2 regions of the Acidovorax sp. GW821-FHT11A03 genome follow, and region 2 is predicted to be linked to the other one. Evidence: riboswitches for the same ligand, from Rfam matches in the RefSeq annotation. Region 2 holds a riboswitch; the other holds the start of a gene.
What was found. Region 2 has a riboswitch for thiamine pyrophosphate ahead of thiC (phosphomethylpyrimidine synthase ThiC). Riboswitches for the same ligand answer to the same signal wherever they lie in the genome.
Positions count from the first base shown of each region.

Region 1: linked by a shared signal. The riboswitch ahead of AC1RVY_RS00305 (purine-cytosine permease family protein) and the one ahead of thiC (phosphomethylpyrimidine synthase ThiC) in region 2 are both predicted to bind thiamine pyrophosphate.

Region 1 covers NZ_JBXASG010000001.1:64,508-71,527, forward strand. Annotated here, with positions in the region: gene AC1RVY_RS00295 (FAD-dependent oxidoreductase) at 1-445, opposite strand, end outside; gene thiD (bifunctional hydroxymethylpyrimidine kinase/phosphomethylpyrimidine kinase) at 733-1,581, shown strand; gene AC1RVY_RS00305 (purine-cytosine permease family protein) at 1,650-2,930, opposite strand; TPP riboswitch at 3,003-3,107, opposite strand; gene AC1RVY_RS00310 (GyrI-like domain-containing protein) at 3,144-4,025, opposite strand; gene AC1RVY_RS00315 (nuclear transport factor 2 family protein) at 4,038-4,397, opposite strand; gene AC1RVY_RS00320 (NAD(P)/FAD-dependent oxidoreductase) at 4,524-5,579, opposite strand; gene fdxA (ferredoxin FdxA) at 5,704-6,033, opposite strand; gene AC1RVY_RS00330 (sulfate adenylyltransferase subunit 1) at 6,147-7,020, opposite strand, start outside.
Region 2 covers NZ_JBXASG010000002.1:221,371-228,390, reverse strand. Annotated here, with positions in the region: gene ftsZ (cell division protein FtsZ) at 1-579, shown strand, start outside; gene lpxC (UDP-3-O-acyl-N-acetylglucosamine deacetylase) at 984-1,907, shown strand; gene AC1RVY_RS04790 (hypothetical protein) at 1,990-2,166, shown strand; TPP riboswitch at 2,211-2,334, shown strand; gene thiC (phosphomethylpyrimidine synthase ThiC) at 2,476-4,356, shown strand; gene AC1RVY_RS04780 (methyl-accepting chemotaxis protein) at 4,535-6,193, shown strand; gene AC1RVY_RS04775 (GspE/PulE family protein) at 6,320-7,020, opposite strand, start outside.

The sequences.
Region 1 (7,020 bases), on a different contig from region 2:
CCTGCGCAAAGCGCTGCGCCAGCGTGGGCTCCGCCTGGGCCAGCGCGGCGCCGTCGAGCTTTTGCAGCGCGGGCAGCTCGGGCACCGTGTGCTGGTTGGCCTCCAGCTGGCGCGTGAGCCGCTGGGCTTCGGCCGCGTCCTGCCGGTGCCACACGATGAGCGTGCCGGCCTGCTGGAAGAACACGGGCTCGGCCAGCGCCGCCAGCAGCTGCGGCCAGCGGGTGAGGGCATGGTGGCCCATGCGCACCACGCCGGGCTCGGTGATGGCCGATTCGGCCAGCGGCGCCAGCATGGCGGCGGCCACGGTCGCGGCCGAATGCTCGGCGGCCGGGCTGCCCGCGTCGTAGATGTCCACACGGTGCCCCTGGCGCGCCAGCTCCACCGCCAGCAATCGGCCCATGAGGCCCGCGCCCAGAATGGCAAAAGAAGAGGGTTGAAGTGGCATAAGTCCGTCTGTCTGTCTGTGTGTTGGCTGGCAACCATGGACAAAACGGGGGGCAGGGCCGCTCTTGGAAACTCCCCACGCCAGCATGACCTGGATCGGGTAGCGGGGCCAGTACGCGCCGCGCGGTGCGCAGTGTTCTGTGGTGCCCCAGGGTATTTCTCAGTCGCGCACCCAAGAACCTGTTCAGTTCTCGGCCGCGGGACACCCCTGTTTCGTCCGGAAAAATCAATTACAGCACAACCCGCGGCAGCTCTTTTTGCGCTAACGCATAGGCCATAATTTTTGCCATGACTTCATTGATTCCCCCGACCTCCGCAGCACGCCGCTATGTGCGCGTGCTTTCCATCGCCGGTTCCGACAGCGGCGGCGGGGCGGGCATCCAGGCCGACCTCAAGACCTTCAGCGCCCTGGGCTGCTACGGCATGACGGCCATCACCGCCATCACGGCCCAGAACACCTGCGGAGTCACGGGCATCCACGGCATTCCGCCCGAGATGCTCAAGGCCCAGATCGATGCCGTGGTGCAGGACATCGGCGTGGACGCGGTCAAGATCGGCATGCTGCATTCGCCCGAAGTGGTGCGCGTGGTGGCCGATGCCATCCGCACCTACCAGCTGCCGCACGTGGTGCTCGACCCGGTGATGGTGGCCACCAGCGGCGACCGGCTCATCGCCGCGGAAACCGTGAACGTGCTGGTGCAGGAGCTGTTTCCGCTGGCCGAGGTGATCACCCCCAACCTGGACGAGGCCGGCTGGCTGCTGGGGCGCACGATCGAGGGCGTGGATGCGCTGGCAGCTGCGGTGGACGGGCTGCTGGCCCTGGGCGCCCCGGCGGCGCTGCTCAAGGGCGGCCACCTGCCCGGAGACTGGGTGGTGGATGTCCTGGCCACACGCGGCGGCGTGCGGCAGCGGCTGGAGTCCGCACGCATTGCCACGCCCAACGGGCACGGCACGGGCTGCACCCTGTCATCGGCCATCGCGGCACACCTGGCGCGGGGCCTGCCCTTGCAGCAGGCGGTGGAGCGCGCGCGTGCCTACATTCTGGGCGCCATCGCCGCAGGGGCCGATGTGACCACCGGCCGTGGCCATGGCCCGCTCAACCACGGCCATGCGCCCGTGGCGCAGCTGGTGCTTTAAAGGTTTGATTGTTTTTGGCCTCTGGCGCTTATCCAGTAAGCGCTATATGCTCACAATTCAATAGCGATTCAACGCACCCGTGGCCGTGTGGCCCAGGCCAGCACAAAGCTGAACGCCAGCGCCGGCAGCGCCGAGCCCGCGCCCGGTACCACCTGCGGAGCCAGGTGGTAGACGGCAATCCCCACCAGCCAGATCGCCACCGGGGCCGCATTCACCCGGCGTGCCGCAGCGAGCAGCGCGGGTGCGTTGGCGCCAAAGGCCAGCCGCCCCAGGATCACGCCGAACAGCGGCACGAACACCGAGCTGAGCAGCAGCAAAAATGGCTCCAGGCTGTGCATGGGCAGCACCAGCGCGAGGCCGGTACACACCGCAGCCATGGCCAGGCCCCACTTGCGCACGCCCCAGCGTGGCAGCAGGCTGTGTGCCGACACCGCGCCCGAATACGTGTCGCCATAGGCGTTGTCCACCTCGTCGATCAGGATCAGCGACAGCGCGATCAGCCCGCCCTGGGCCAGCAACAGGGCCTGCACCAGATCCTTGCTGGGCAGCGTCAGCGCCACCAGCACACCGAGCGTGTAGCACCACATGTTGGCCAGCGCGTAGCCGAGCCACGTGCCGCGCAATGCGGAGCCGCCGTTCTTGCCGTGGCGCGCATAGTCGGCCACCAGCGGCAGCCACGAGATGGGCATGGCGATCACCAGGTCCAGCGCGGGCAGCACGCCCATGCCGCCTTCGCCCTTGCGCGTCCACAGCGCTTCAAAACCCTGGGCCTGCGCCAGCGACAGGAACTGCCACGACAGCCACAGCAGCGACAGCACCACCAGCGGCAGCGCCACGCGCGCGATCACCTTGCGCACCAGCTGCACCATCGATCCGCTGATGAGCAGCATCACCACGCCGCCCCACAGCAGCGTGGCCAGCACGGGCCAATGCGCGCCGGCCATGGTGCCGGACTGCTGGCCGATGGCCACCGTGGCGTCGCGCATCACCACCAGCTCGAACGTGCCCCAGCCGACCAGCTGCACGATGTTCAAAATGATCGGCAGGCTGGCGAACGTGCGGCCATAGACGGCATGCATCAGCCCGGCGCTGGCCAGGCCGCTGTCGCAGCCCAGCTTGGCCACCCAGCCCAGCAGGCCCGCGCCCACGATGGAGCCGCAGACGATGGCGATCAGCGCCTCTTGCGTGCCCAGCGCGGGCATCAGGTAGGCGCCCACCTGCATGACCAGCAGGCCCACGCCCAGGCTGAACCAGAGCGAGGCGTGGTCGTGCCACTGGAAGACGCGGCGGTCGGGGGAGACGGGGGCCAGCGCTTCGTTGGTGGCGGGCGCGGCGGGGGATGAGGACATGGCAGGCTCCGTGGCAGTACAGAGCAGGGGCGGCCCGCCAGCGCACCCCAAAGTCATTTCATTCTGGGCTGTGCCGAGGCGGACGTGCTTCCCTGCGCGAGGATGATCTCAATCAGGTTCAAAGGGACTCTCTCAGTCGGTTCCGGTGGCCCGGTCCCGACACCCCTAGCGTGGGCGTTCCAGAAGGAACGCGGGGCCATTGTAGTGGGGCGCTCAGGGCGCGGGGCGGGCGATGGGGATCGCGTAGTGCATCACCGAGTCGCCGGACGTCGGGTGGTACTGGGCACCGTAGATTTCCAGATCCGGCCCCAGGGTGTGCGATGGGCCCGCCGACAGCAGCCAGCTGGAGTAGATGTAGTTCACCGTCGCATCGACATTCTGCGCAGGGCCCCGGTGGGTGAAGCGCGCATAGGTCGATGCGGGGATTTCCATGGCCACCATGCCCGGTGGCAAGGCGCCGGGGCCCTTCACCTCGATGCAGGCCAGGTAGCGCAGCGCTTCCGTGTGGGGCCCCGCCGGTGCCACGACGCCATAGCAGACCCCGGGCACGGTGTTCGCAATCTCGCCCAGCCGGGGCAGGAATTTCGCCCACAGGGGCGGCAGCTTCTGGCCCAGGTTGTTCTTTTCGGAATCGATGCCGTAGTAGTCCGTGGGCAGCCCGACCAGCTGCATGGCGGGCTGCTCCTCTATGTCGGGTGCCAGGGAGATGTTGTGGTGAACGTGCGCGAGGTAGCTTTCGTCAAACCGGATCTTGCGCACGAACAGCGAGCGGTTGCCCATCTTGCGGTACTGCGACGGCGTGAGCCGAAAGCAATCCCGGAACGCGCGCGTGAAGCTTTCCTGCGTCTCGTACCCGGACGCCAGCGCAATGTCGAGCACGCTCAGCCGCGTGCTGGTCAACTGCTCCAGCGCCCGCGAGAACCGGCGCGAGCGGATGTAGGTCTTCAGGGTTTCGTTGGTCAGCGCCTTGAAGATCCGCTGGAAGTGCCACTGGCTCATCCCGGCGGCCCGCGCCACCTCGGAAAGCTGGATGTCGGATTCGAGATGGGCTTCGATGAAATCGATGCCCTCCTGGATTTGCCGCAGATAAAGCACGGTGGAGTCCGTTCAAGGGGTTTCAAAGAAACCGGTCATCGCAACCAGGCGATTCTGGTCGTTGTACCGGCCGTAGCTCACGCCTTCCCCGATCACCTGCCCGCTGCCATCCACCATGTTCCATTTGGCGATGCTCTGCTGGTTGTGGCTGGCGAAATAGTGGGTCACGAAATGCCCGCCGGGGACCTGACTGTGAAAGCTGTCCATGTAGGCCGTCAATTGGTCCCAGCCATGGGCGGTGGCCAGCGGGTCGTTGTAGGTGCAGGCGGGGTCGAGGGACTGGGCAAAAAGGGCTGTGCGGTCCGCGGCCGAGTCGGTCTTCCACGACGCGGTGTACGTGTCCCAGATGGATTGAAGGGGTTGTTGGCTCATGGTGTGCTCCTGATGGGTGAATGGAGACGCCATCGTGCCGGGCGCTTGCGCGCCTTTTGGACATTTTGTGCTTATTTGTGGGCGCGCCGTTCGGGCACGGCATGGTGGTGCCCTGATCCGCCTGGACTACGTGCTGGCGGCAGGCGCAGAGGCCGGCGCCACACCCAGCAGCTGGTGCAGCCGTGGGCTCGTGGTGGTGTATTGCAGCGCCACCTTGTCGCCCTTGAGCGCCTCGGCGGCGCCAAAGGCCGCCAGCGTGGCTTCGTGGAAGCCGCACAGGATGAGCTTGCGTTTGCCGGGGTAGGTGTTGATGTCGCCCACGGCGTGGATGCCGGGCACGCTGGTGCGGAAGGCCTCGGTGTCCACCACGAGTTGCTTGCGCTCCAGGGCGATGCCCCAGTCGGCGATGGGCCCGAGCCGGGGAGAGATGCCGAGCACGGCCACCAGCACGTCGAGCGGCAGGGCGCGGCTGCTGCCATCGGCGTCCACCACCTGCAAGGCGGTCAGCTGGTCGCCAGCGGTCTCAATGCCGGTGATCTGCGCGGCCTCGACGTGGATGTGGCCCGCATCGCGCAGTTGCTGCAGGCGCTGCAGCAGGGCATCCGGGGCCTGGAACACATCGCGGCGGTGCAGCAGGCTCACGCGGGCGGCCTGGCCTTGTTCGGCCAGTTCCACGGCGCGGGCCACGGCGGGCTCGTCGCCGCCGTGCACGACCACATGGCGCCCGGCCACGTGGGCCGTGGAGGGCAGGTTCTGGTAGTGGACCTGGGTGCCCACAAAGCGCTCGATGCCGTCCACCTTGAGCGTGCGCGGCACAAAGGCGCCCACGCCTGCGGCAATGAACACGCTGCGGGCCAGCAGCTGCACACCTTGCGAGGTTTCGACCAGCAGGCGCCCATCGGCCTGCACGGTGAGTGCGGACACCAGCGTGCCCAGGTGCCACTGGGTCTTGAACGGCGCAATCTGCTGAAGCAGCAAACCGGCCAGCTCGCGCCCGGTGCACACCGGGATGCCCGGGATGTCGTAGATGGGTTTGTCGCCGTACAGCTCGACGCACTGGCCACCCGCATGGGGCAGGGCGTCGATCAGGTGGGCGGTGATGCCTTGCAGGCCCAGCTGGAAGACCTGGAACAGGCCCACGGGACCCGCGCCGATGACGACGGCGTCGGTTTCTTGAATCATGCTCAAGCCACGCGCGCAGCGCCCGAAACTGGCGCTGCCAAAGACCTGTGCCACCGTGGAACTGGCTTTGCCAGGCCACTGGTGGCGTCCCCCTTGGGGGATGGCGCGAAGCGACTCAGGGAGGTCACTTGACCAGTTCGTTGACCTTGCCCGGCTTGCCGTTCCACTCGTCGGCGTCGGGCAGCGCGGGCTTGCGCTTGGTGATGCTCTTCCAGCCGTCGGCGAAGGCCAGGTCGGCATTGAGCTTGATGAAGGCGATCTGGTCGGCCGGCAGGTCTTCTTCGGCAAAGATGGCGTTGGCCGGGCACTCAGGGATGCAGACGGCGCAGTCGATGCACTCGTCGGGATCGATGACGAGCATGTTCGGGCCTTCGCGGAAGCAGTCCACGGGGCACACGTCCACACAATCGGTGTACTTGCACTTGATGCAGTTTTCGGAGACGACGTGGGTCATGACAAAGGTTGTGTGGGTCGGTGAAAACCCTCAATTTTAGAAGCTTTCACCGACCTTTGGTTACAGGGCCCCTTCCCCGGATGGGGTGACTTGGGGGGTGGCGCTGATCTGGATCAGTTGACCAGCACGGCGCCAGCGGTTTTGTGGCTCGCGGTGTCCACCAGGATCAGCGATCCGAGCACCCGGGCCTTGCCGAAGGCTGCGGCGGGGATCGGCTCCTGCAGCAGCAGGTCCACATGGCCGATGGCGTTGGGGTCGAGCTGCGTGGCGGCTTCCTCGGCCAGCGTGTGGATGTTGAGCTTGTGCACCACGGCCTTCACCTTGGCCTTGACCCAGCGGTGGCCGTGCAGCGCCCAGTACACGCGGCCGGCGACCAGGGGTTCGTCATCCATCCAGGCCACGGTGGTGCGCAGCTCGCGGCTGGCGGGCCATGCGGGCACGCTGGCCGGCGTGTCGAAGTCGTCCTCGGCGGGGGCGGTGGTGGCCGCGGGCGCGGCCAGAATCCAGTCGCCGCGCGAGACGTCCACCTCGCGGTCGAGGATGAAACCGGCGCTGGTGCCAGCGGGCACGTCGGTGGGGCGGCGGGCATGGTCCAGCACCTGGGCCACGGTGGCCAGCTGGCCGCTGGGGAAGATCTGCACCGGCGTGCCGGGGGTGACATTGCCCGAGGCCACACGGCCCCAGAACACGCGGCGGCCTTGGGATGTGTCGGACGAGGACGAGAACTTCTCGACCCACTGCACCGGGAAGGCCAGGGGCAGCGCCGTGTCGGGGGGCGTGTTGGGCAGGGCTTCGAGCACCTGCAGCAGCGTGGGGCCCTCGTAGCCGCACCAGCCCGCGTGGGCGTCCACCACGTTCCAGCCCTTGAGCGCCGACACGGGCACCGTCGCACGCACGGCGATGCCGGCGGCCTGGGCAAACGCCGCCAGCGCGCCCTGGATGTGCTTCCAGGCGAGCGCTGGGTCTTCCACCGCGTCGAGCTTGTTC
Region 2 (7,020 bases):
GGCAAGGCCATGATGGGCACGGCCACCGCCAGCGGCCCGGACCGCGCCCGCATCGCCGCCGAACAGGCCGTGGCCTGCCCGCTGCTGGAAGGCATCGACCTGTCGGGCGCCAAGGGCGTGCTGGTGCTGGTGACGGCCGCCAAGGGCAGCCTGAAGCTGTCCGAATCGCGCCTGGCCATGAGCACCATCAATGCCTACGCCTCGCCCGACGCGCACGTGATCTACGGCGCTGCCTATGACGACAGCCTGGGCGACGAGATCCGCGTGACCGTGGTGGCCACCGGCCTGTCGCGCCCCAACGCGCGCCGCCAGCCGATTTCGGTGGTGCAGGGCGGCCTGCGCACCGGCACGGACAACGTGGCCTACCAGATGCCCATCGCGGGCACGGGGGCCCTGGGCTCGGCCATGGGCGTGCAGGGCGGCCATGCCGGCAGCGCGCAGGCCGACTACGGCAGCATGTCGGTGCCCAGCGTGTGGCGTACCAACCGCACCCAGGCCGCGGCGCGCGTGGACGCGCTGTCCTCGGGCGGCATGGACGACCTGGAGATTCCGGCCTTCCTGCGCAAGCAGGCGGATTGATTCGGTACTCCCCCTGAGCGGCTACGCCGCTTCACCCCCTCTCTCGCTGCGCGGGAGGGGGCGAGGTCTGCGGCTCCCAGCCCGCCTGCGCGGGCTGGGACAGACCGAGCGCCCCTTGACTCTGGCAAGGGGTTTCTCGACATGCGCGGCGGGGCGGCCCTTGCGCGGTGTCTCTGGCATTGGGCCGTGACGGTTTCCACCACCGCGCTTCCTATTTGGCTCGTATGCTCCTCAGCTGCGCAGTCACCGCCGTCTGGTTGCGCGTGGCGCGTATGCAGTCGCTGCGGGGCGCTACCCACGCGTCTCCTGCAGCTTGTAAGCCGCCCCTGCGACTCTCCGTTTTCTATCAGGGTCATAGGAAGCGGCGGATGGTTTTTGCGGGGTCCCCCCACTAAAATCCCCGGATGCTCCAGCAACGCACCCTCAAGACGATCACCCGCGCCGTGGGCGTGGGCCTGCACAGTGGCCAGCGGGTCGAGCTGACCCTGCGGCCTGCGCAGCCGGACACCGGGATCGTGTTCCGCAGGGTGGACCTGCCGCAGCCGGTGGACATCCCCATCCGGGCGGAGGCCGTGACCGACACCCGCCTGGCGTCCACCATCGCCGTGGGCAATGCGAAGGTACACACCGTGGAGCACCTCATGTCGGCCTGCGCGGGGCTGGGCATCGACAACCTCTATGTGGACATCACCGCCGAAGAGGTGCCCATCCTGGATGGCTCTTCGGCATCGTTCGTGTTCCTGCTGCAAAGCGCGGGCATCGAGCTGCAGAACGCCCCCAAGCGCTTCATCCGCGTCACCCGCCCGGTGGAAGTGCGCGAAGGCGAGGGCGCCGCGGCCAAGTGGGCTCGGCTTGCGCCCTACCACGGCTACAAGCTCAGCTTCGAGATCGACTTCGACCACCCCGCCGTGGATTCCACGGGCCAGCGCGTGGAGTTCGACATGGGGCAAGGCAACTACAGCCGCGACATCGCCCGCGCGCGCACCTTCGGCTTCACGCGCGATGTGGAGATGATGCGCTCCAACGGCCTGGCGCTGGGCGGCGGCCTCGACAACGCCATCGTGATGGACGACTACAAGGTGCTCAACAGCGACGGGCTGCGCTACGACGACGAGTTCGTCAAGCACAAGATCCTGGACGCGATGGGCGACCTGTACCTGATCGGCAAGCCTCTGCTCGCGGCCTACAGCGCCTTCCGCTCGGGCCACGCCATGAACAACCTGCTGCTGCGCGAGCTGCTGGCCCAGCGCGATGCCTGGGAGGTCGTCACGTTCGAGGACGAGCGCCAGGCGCCCGGCGGGTTTGCCCAGCCGGCGCGCGCCTGGTGAGCATGAAGCACCATCCCCGGGCCACAGCCCGGAGCCACCTGCCAGTGCCGCGCCCGTTTTCACGGCGCCGGGAGTCCCTGACATGCTGATCTTTCGCTGGCTGGCCATGCTGCTGCTCCTGGCGGCGGCCGTGTCGTTTGCCTTCTATGCCGGCACGGGGCAGGCGCGCTACAAGCGCCTGGGGCTCGTCATCCTCAAGTGGACGGTGATCGCGGCCGTCTTCTTCTTTGCGGTGGTCCTCATCGGGCGCCTCGCCTGACCGAGAGGCTCCGCGGCGCGGTTTTTTCTCTCTGGCCTATACTCGCGCCTGCTCCGGGGTGTGCGTAAGCGCTGAGATGCGAGGTGGCTGAAGAAATTCGGCAGGCCTTGCGAACCCGACGAACTTGATCCGGTTCATACCGGCGGAAGAAGAGCCGACCTCCTTGTCTCCGTGCCCGCAGTCCCTGCTGGCACGCCATGCCTCAGGTGCAGCCGCACCCGAGGGGCGCACAGGTCCATTCCGGAGCAGCACCCACCGCCACCGGAACCAGGAGACCTGCCCATGAACGCCCCCGACCCCCACGCCAAGCTGGCCACCCCCGAGAAGTTCGCCGAGTTGCTCGCACGCACGCGCGAACCCTTTCCTGCCTCACGCAAGGCCTACCTCCCCGGCCACCTGCACACCGATCTGCGCGTGCCCGTGCGCGACATTGCGCTGACCAACGGCGAACTGGTCAGCGTGTACGACACCTCCGGCCCGTATACCGACCCCGAGGCTGCGATCGATGTGCGCAAGGGCCTGGCGGGAGTGCGCGGCGGCTGGATCACCGGCCGTGGCGACGTGGAGCACTACGAAGGCCGCGCGCCCGTGGCGCTGGACGATGGCCAGAAGAGCGAAGACGCCACCCGTCTGGCCCAGCTGCGCGCCGAGGCCGCGGCCCTGCAGCGCAAGCCCTTGCGCGCCAAGGCGGGTGCCAACGTCACGCAGATGCACTATGCGAAGAAGGGCATCGTCACGCCCGAGATGGAATACGTGGCCATCCGCGAGAACGGCAAGCGCGAGTGGATGGAGCAGTACATGGCCGACGCTGGCCGCGAGCAGCGGCTGATGGGCAACCCCATGGGCGCAAGCATCCCCAAGATCATCACCCCCGAATTCGTGCGCGACGAAGTGGCCCGGGGCCGCGCCATCATTCCCGCCAACATCAACCACCCCGAGGTGGAGCCCATGGCCATCGGGCGCAACTTCAAGGTCAAGATCAACGCCAACATCGGCAACTCGGCCGTCACGTCGAGCATCGAGGAAGAGGTGGAAAAACTCGTCTGGGCCATCCGCTGGGGTGCCGACAACGTGATGGATCTCTCGACCGGCAAGAACATCCACACCACGCGCGACTGGATCGTGCGCAACTCGCCCGTGCCCATCGGCACGGTGCCGATCTACCAGGCGCTCGAAAAGGTGGGCGGCGTGGCCGAGGACCTGACCTGGGCCATCTTCCGCGACACGCTCATCGAGCAGGCCGAGCAGGGCGTGGACTACTTCACCATCCACGCGGGCGTGCGCCTGGCCTACATCCACCTCACCGCGCAGCGGCGCACGGGCATCGTCTCGCGCGGCGGCTCCATCATGGCCAAGTGGTGCATGGCGCACCACCGCGAGAGCTTCCTGTACGAGCATTTCGAGGACATCTGCGACATCATGAAGGCGTACGACGTGTCGTTCAGCCTGGGCGACGGCCTGCGCCCCGGCTGCGCATCGGACGCCAACGACGAGGCGCAGTTCGCCGAGCTGCACACGCTGGGCGAGCTGACCCAGGTGGCCTGGAAGCACGACGTGCAGACCATGATCGAAGGCCCCGGCCACGTGCCCATGCACATGATCCAGGCCAACATGACCGAGCAGCTCAAGACCTGCCACGAGGCGCCGTTCTACACCCTGGGCCCGCTGACCATCGACATCGCACCGGGCTACGACCACATCGCATCGGCCATCGGTGCGGCCATGATCGGCTGGATGGGCACGGCCATGCTGTGCTACGTGACGCCCAAGGAGCACCTGGGCCTGCCCGACCGCGACGACGTCAAGCAGGGGATCATCGCGTACAAGATCGCCGCGCACGCGGCCGACGTGGCCAAGGGCCACCCGGGGGCCCGCGCGCGCGACGACGCGCTCTCCCAGGCGCGTTTCGACTTCCGCTGGCAGGACCAGTTCAACCTGGGCCTGGACCCCGACACGGCCAAGGAATACCACGACGAAACGCTGCCCAAGGACAGCGCCAAGGTGGCGCACTTCTGCTCCATGTGCGGCCCCAAGTTTTGCTCCATGAAGATCACGCAGGAAGTGCGCGAATTTGCCGCCCAGAAGGGCGTGGCGGAGGCCGAGGCGCTGGCCCAGGGCATGCAGACCAAGGCGGCGGAATTCCAGCAGCGCGGCGGGCAGTTCTACATTCCCGTGACACCGGTGGCATAAGCCCGCCTACTGACCCCGGGGATTCCCTGCAAAGGGCCCCGGGGCGGTGCTTACCCTGTGCGGCGGGGGCGGCAGCCCGGCATATAGTCCGGCCACACTCGGTTCAGAAGACCGGGGGGAGGGCGTGGCACCAAATTTGCTATGCTGGATTGTCTGTTAAAAATTGTAAGGAAGAGCCATGAATGCTCTGGGCCGCTTCTCCATCCGCACGCGCCTTTACTTCGGAACCGTCTTTTCCCTGATCCTGCTTGTTGTCATCGGCGCCATGGGCTACGTGGCGCTGGACCGCACGCGCGGCACGCTGCAGGTGCTGTTCTCGCAGCGCGTACAGACCCTCACCGACATGTCGGAGCTGCGCACCACGCTGGGCGACCTGCGCCGTACCGAAAAAGACATCATCATCAACTTCAACAACTCGGTCGAGGTCTCCGCGCTGCGCGAGACCTGGGCCAAGACACTGGCCGCGCTGCGCAAGAGCCTGGCCGACGTGCGCCAGGTGCAGTCGGGCGATGCGGCCTTCGTCGAGTCCATCGACAAGTCGCTGGCCGAGATCAAGCAGTACGAAACCGGCATTTCCCCCATCTTCGAGAAGATCGAGGGCGCGCAGCTCGATGGTGCCGGCGGCGGCGCCTATGCCGACCGGCTCAAGGTCCACATGGAGGCCACCGACAAGCTGTTCTCCAGCCTGGCCACCACGGCCCGCGCGCAGATGGACGAGGCCCGCGCGGGCGTGGAGTCGCGCACCTCCACCATGTCGGCCTTCATCGGCATCGGCCTGCTGCTGGGGCTGGCCGTGCTGATCCCGCTCACGTTCTTCAGCGTGCGCTCCATCACCGGATCGCTGCGCCAGGCGCAGGAGCTGGCCGACCGCATCGCCAGCGGCGACCTGTCGCGCGATGTGGAGGCCATGAACCAGGATGAGGTGGGCCAGCTGGTGGCCGCCATGGGGCGCATGCAGGATGCGCTGCGCGGCCTGGTGCGCCAGGTGCAGGACACGGCGGGCAACATCTCCACCGCCAGCTCCGAGATCGCCAGCGGCAACCACGACCTGAGCCACCGCACCGAGCAGACGGCGGCCAATCTGGAGGAAACCGCTTCGTCCATGGAGATGCTGACCAGCACCGTGCAGCAAAGCGCGCAGTCCTCGCGCCAGGCCAGCGACTTCGCCTCCACGGCCGCCGAGGTGGCCGCGCGCGGCGGCACCGTGGTGTCGCAGGTGGTGACCACCATGGACCAGATCACCACCAGCTCGCGCAAGATCGCCGACATCACGGGTGTGATCGACTCCATCGCCTTCCAGACGAACATCCTGGCGCTCAATGCCGCGGTCGAGGCCGCGCGCGCGGGCGAACAGGGCCGCGGCTTTGCCGTGGTGGCGAGCGAGGTGCGCAGCCTCGCGCAGCGCAGCGCAGAGGCCGCCAAGGAGATCAAGGGCCTCATCAGCTCCTCGGTGGAGCGTGTCGAGGACGGCTCGCGCCTCGTGAGCCAGGCCGGCCAGACCATGACCGAGATCGTGAGCAGCGTGCGCCGCGTGTCCGACATCATTGGCGAGATCACCGCTTCGTCGGCCGAGCAGAGCGACAACATCGGCCAGATCAGCCAGGCCGTCTCGCAGCTCGACCAGATGACGCAGCAGAACGCGGCCCTGGTGGAGCAGTCCACCGCGGCCTCGGAATCGCTGCGCGAACAGGCGGTGCAGCTGACCAGCGCGGTCCGCCAGTTCAAGCTGCAAGGGGGGGGCTCGGAGCTGCCCTCCTCGCCTTCATCGGCACCGCTGGCCTCGCCCGCGCCCGCCGTTTCACCGGCGGGCCGGCGCCCCGCGCTGCAGATCCGCTGATCCCAAGCGTTTTGGGCCTCTAGCGCTTGATTGTCAAGCGCGGATTGCTATTAAAAAAGTAGCAAAATGATCCCGGTGGTGCACCGTCACCGAGAGGGCCTGTGGCGCGGCCGCCGGCCCGTGGGATCAGTCCCGCGTCACGCGCAGCACTTCCTCGCGGCTGGTGATGCCCGCCGCGATGAGCCGCTCGCCATCCTCCCGCATCAGCGCCATGCCATCGGCCAGCGCGGCGGTGCGGATGTCGGCCTCGGAGGCCTGGTTGTGGATCTGGGCGCGGATCGCGTCCGTGGTCACCAGCAGCTCGAACACGCCGGTGCGGCCGGTGTAGCCCGTCTGGCCGCAGTGCTCGCAGCCTGCCCCATGGCAATGGCTGCAGTATTTGCGCACCAGGCGCTGGGCCAGCACGCCCAGCAGCGAGGACGACAGCAGGAACGGCTCCACGCCCATGTCGGTCAGGCGCGTCACGGCGCTGGCCGCGTCGTTGGTGTGCAGCGTGGCCAGCACCAAATGGCCTGTCAGCGAGGCCTGGATGGCGATTTGCGCGGTCTCGAAGTCGCGGATTTCGCCGATCATGATGATGTCCGGGTCCTGGCGCAGGATGGCGCGCAGGGCCTTGGCGAAGGTCAGCTCGATCTTGCTGTTGACCTGGGTCTGGCCCACGCCGGGCAGCTCGTACTCGATGGGGTCTTCCACCGTCATGATGTTGTTGCGCGTGGCATCGAGCCGGCCCAGCGCCGCATACAGCGTGGTGGTCTTGCCCGAGCCCGTGGGGCCCGTCACCAGGATGATGCCGTGTGGCTGGCTGATGAGGCCCTCAAAGCGGCGCA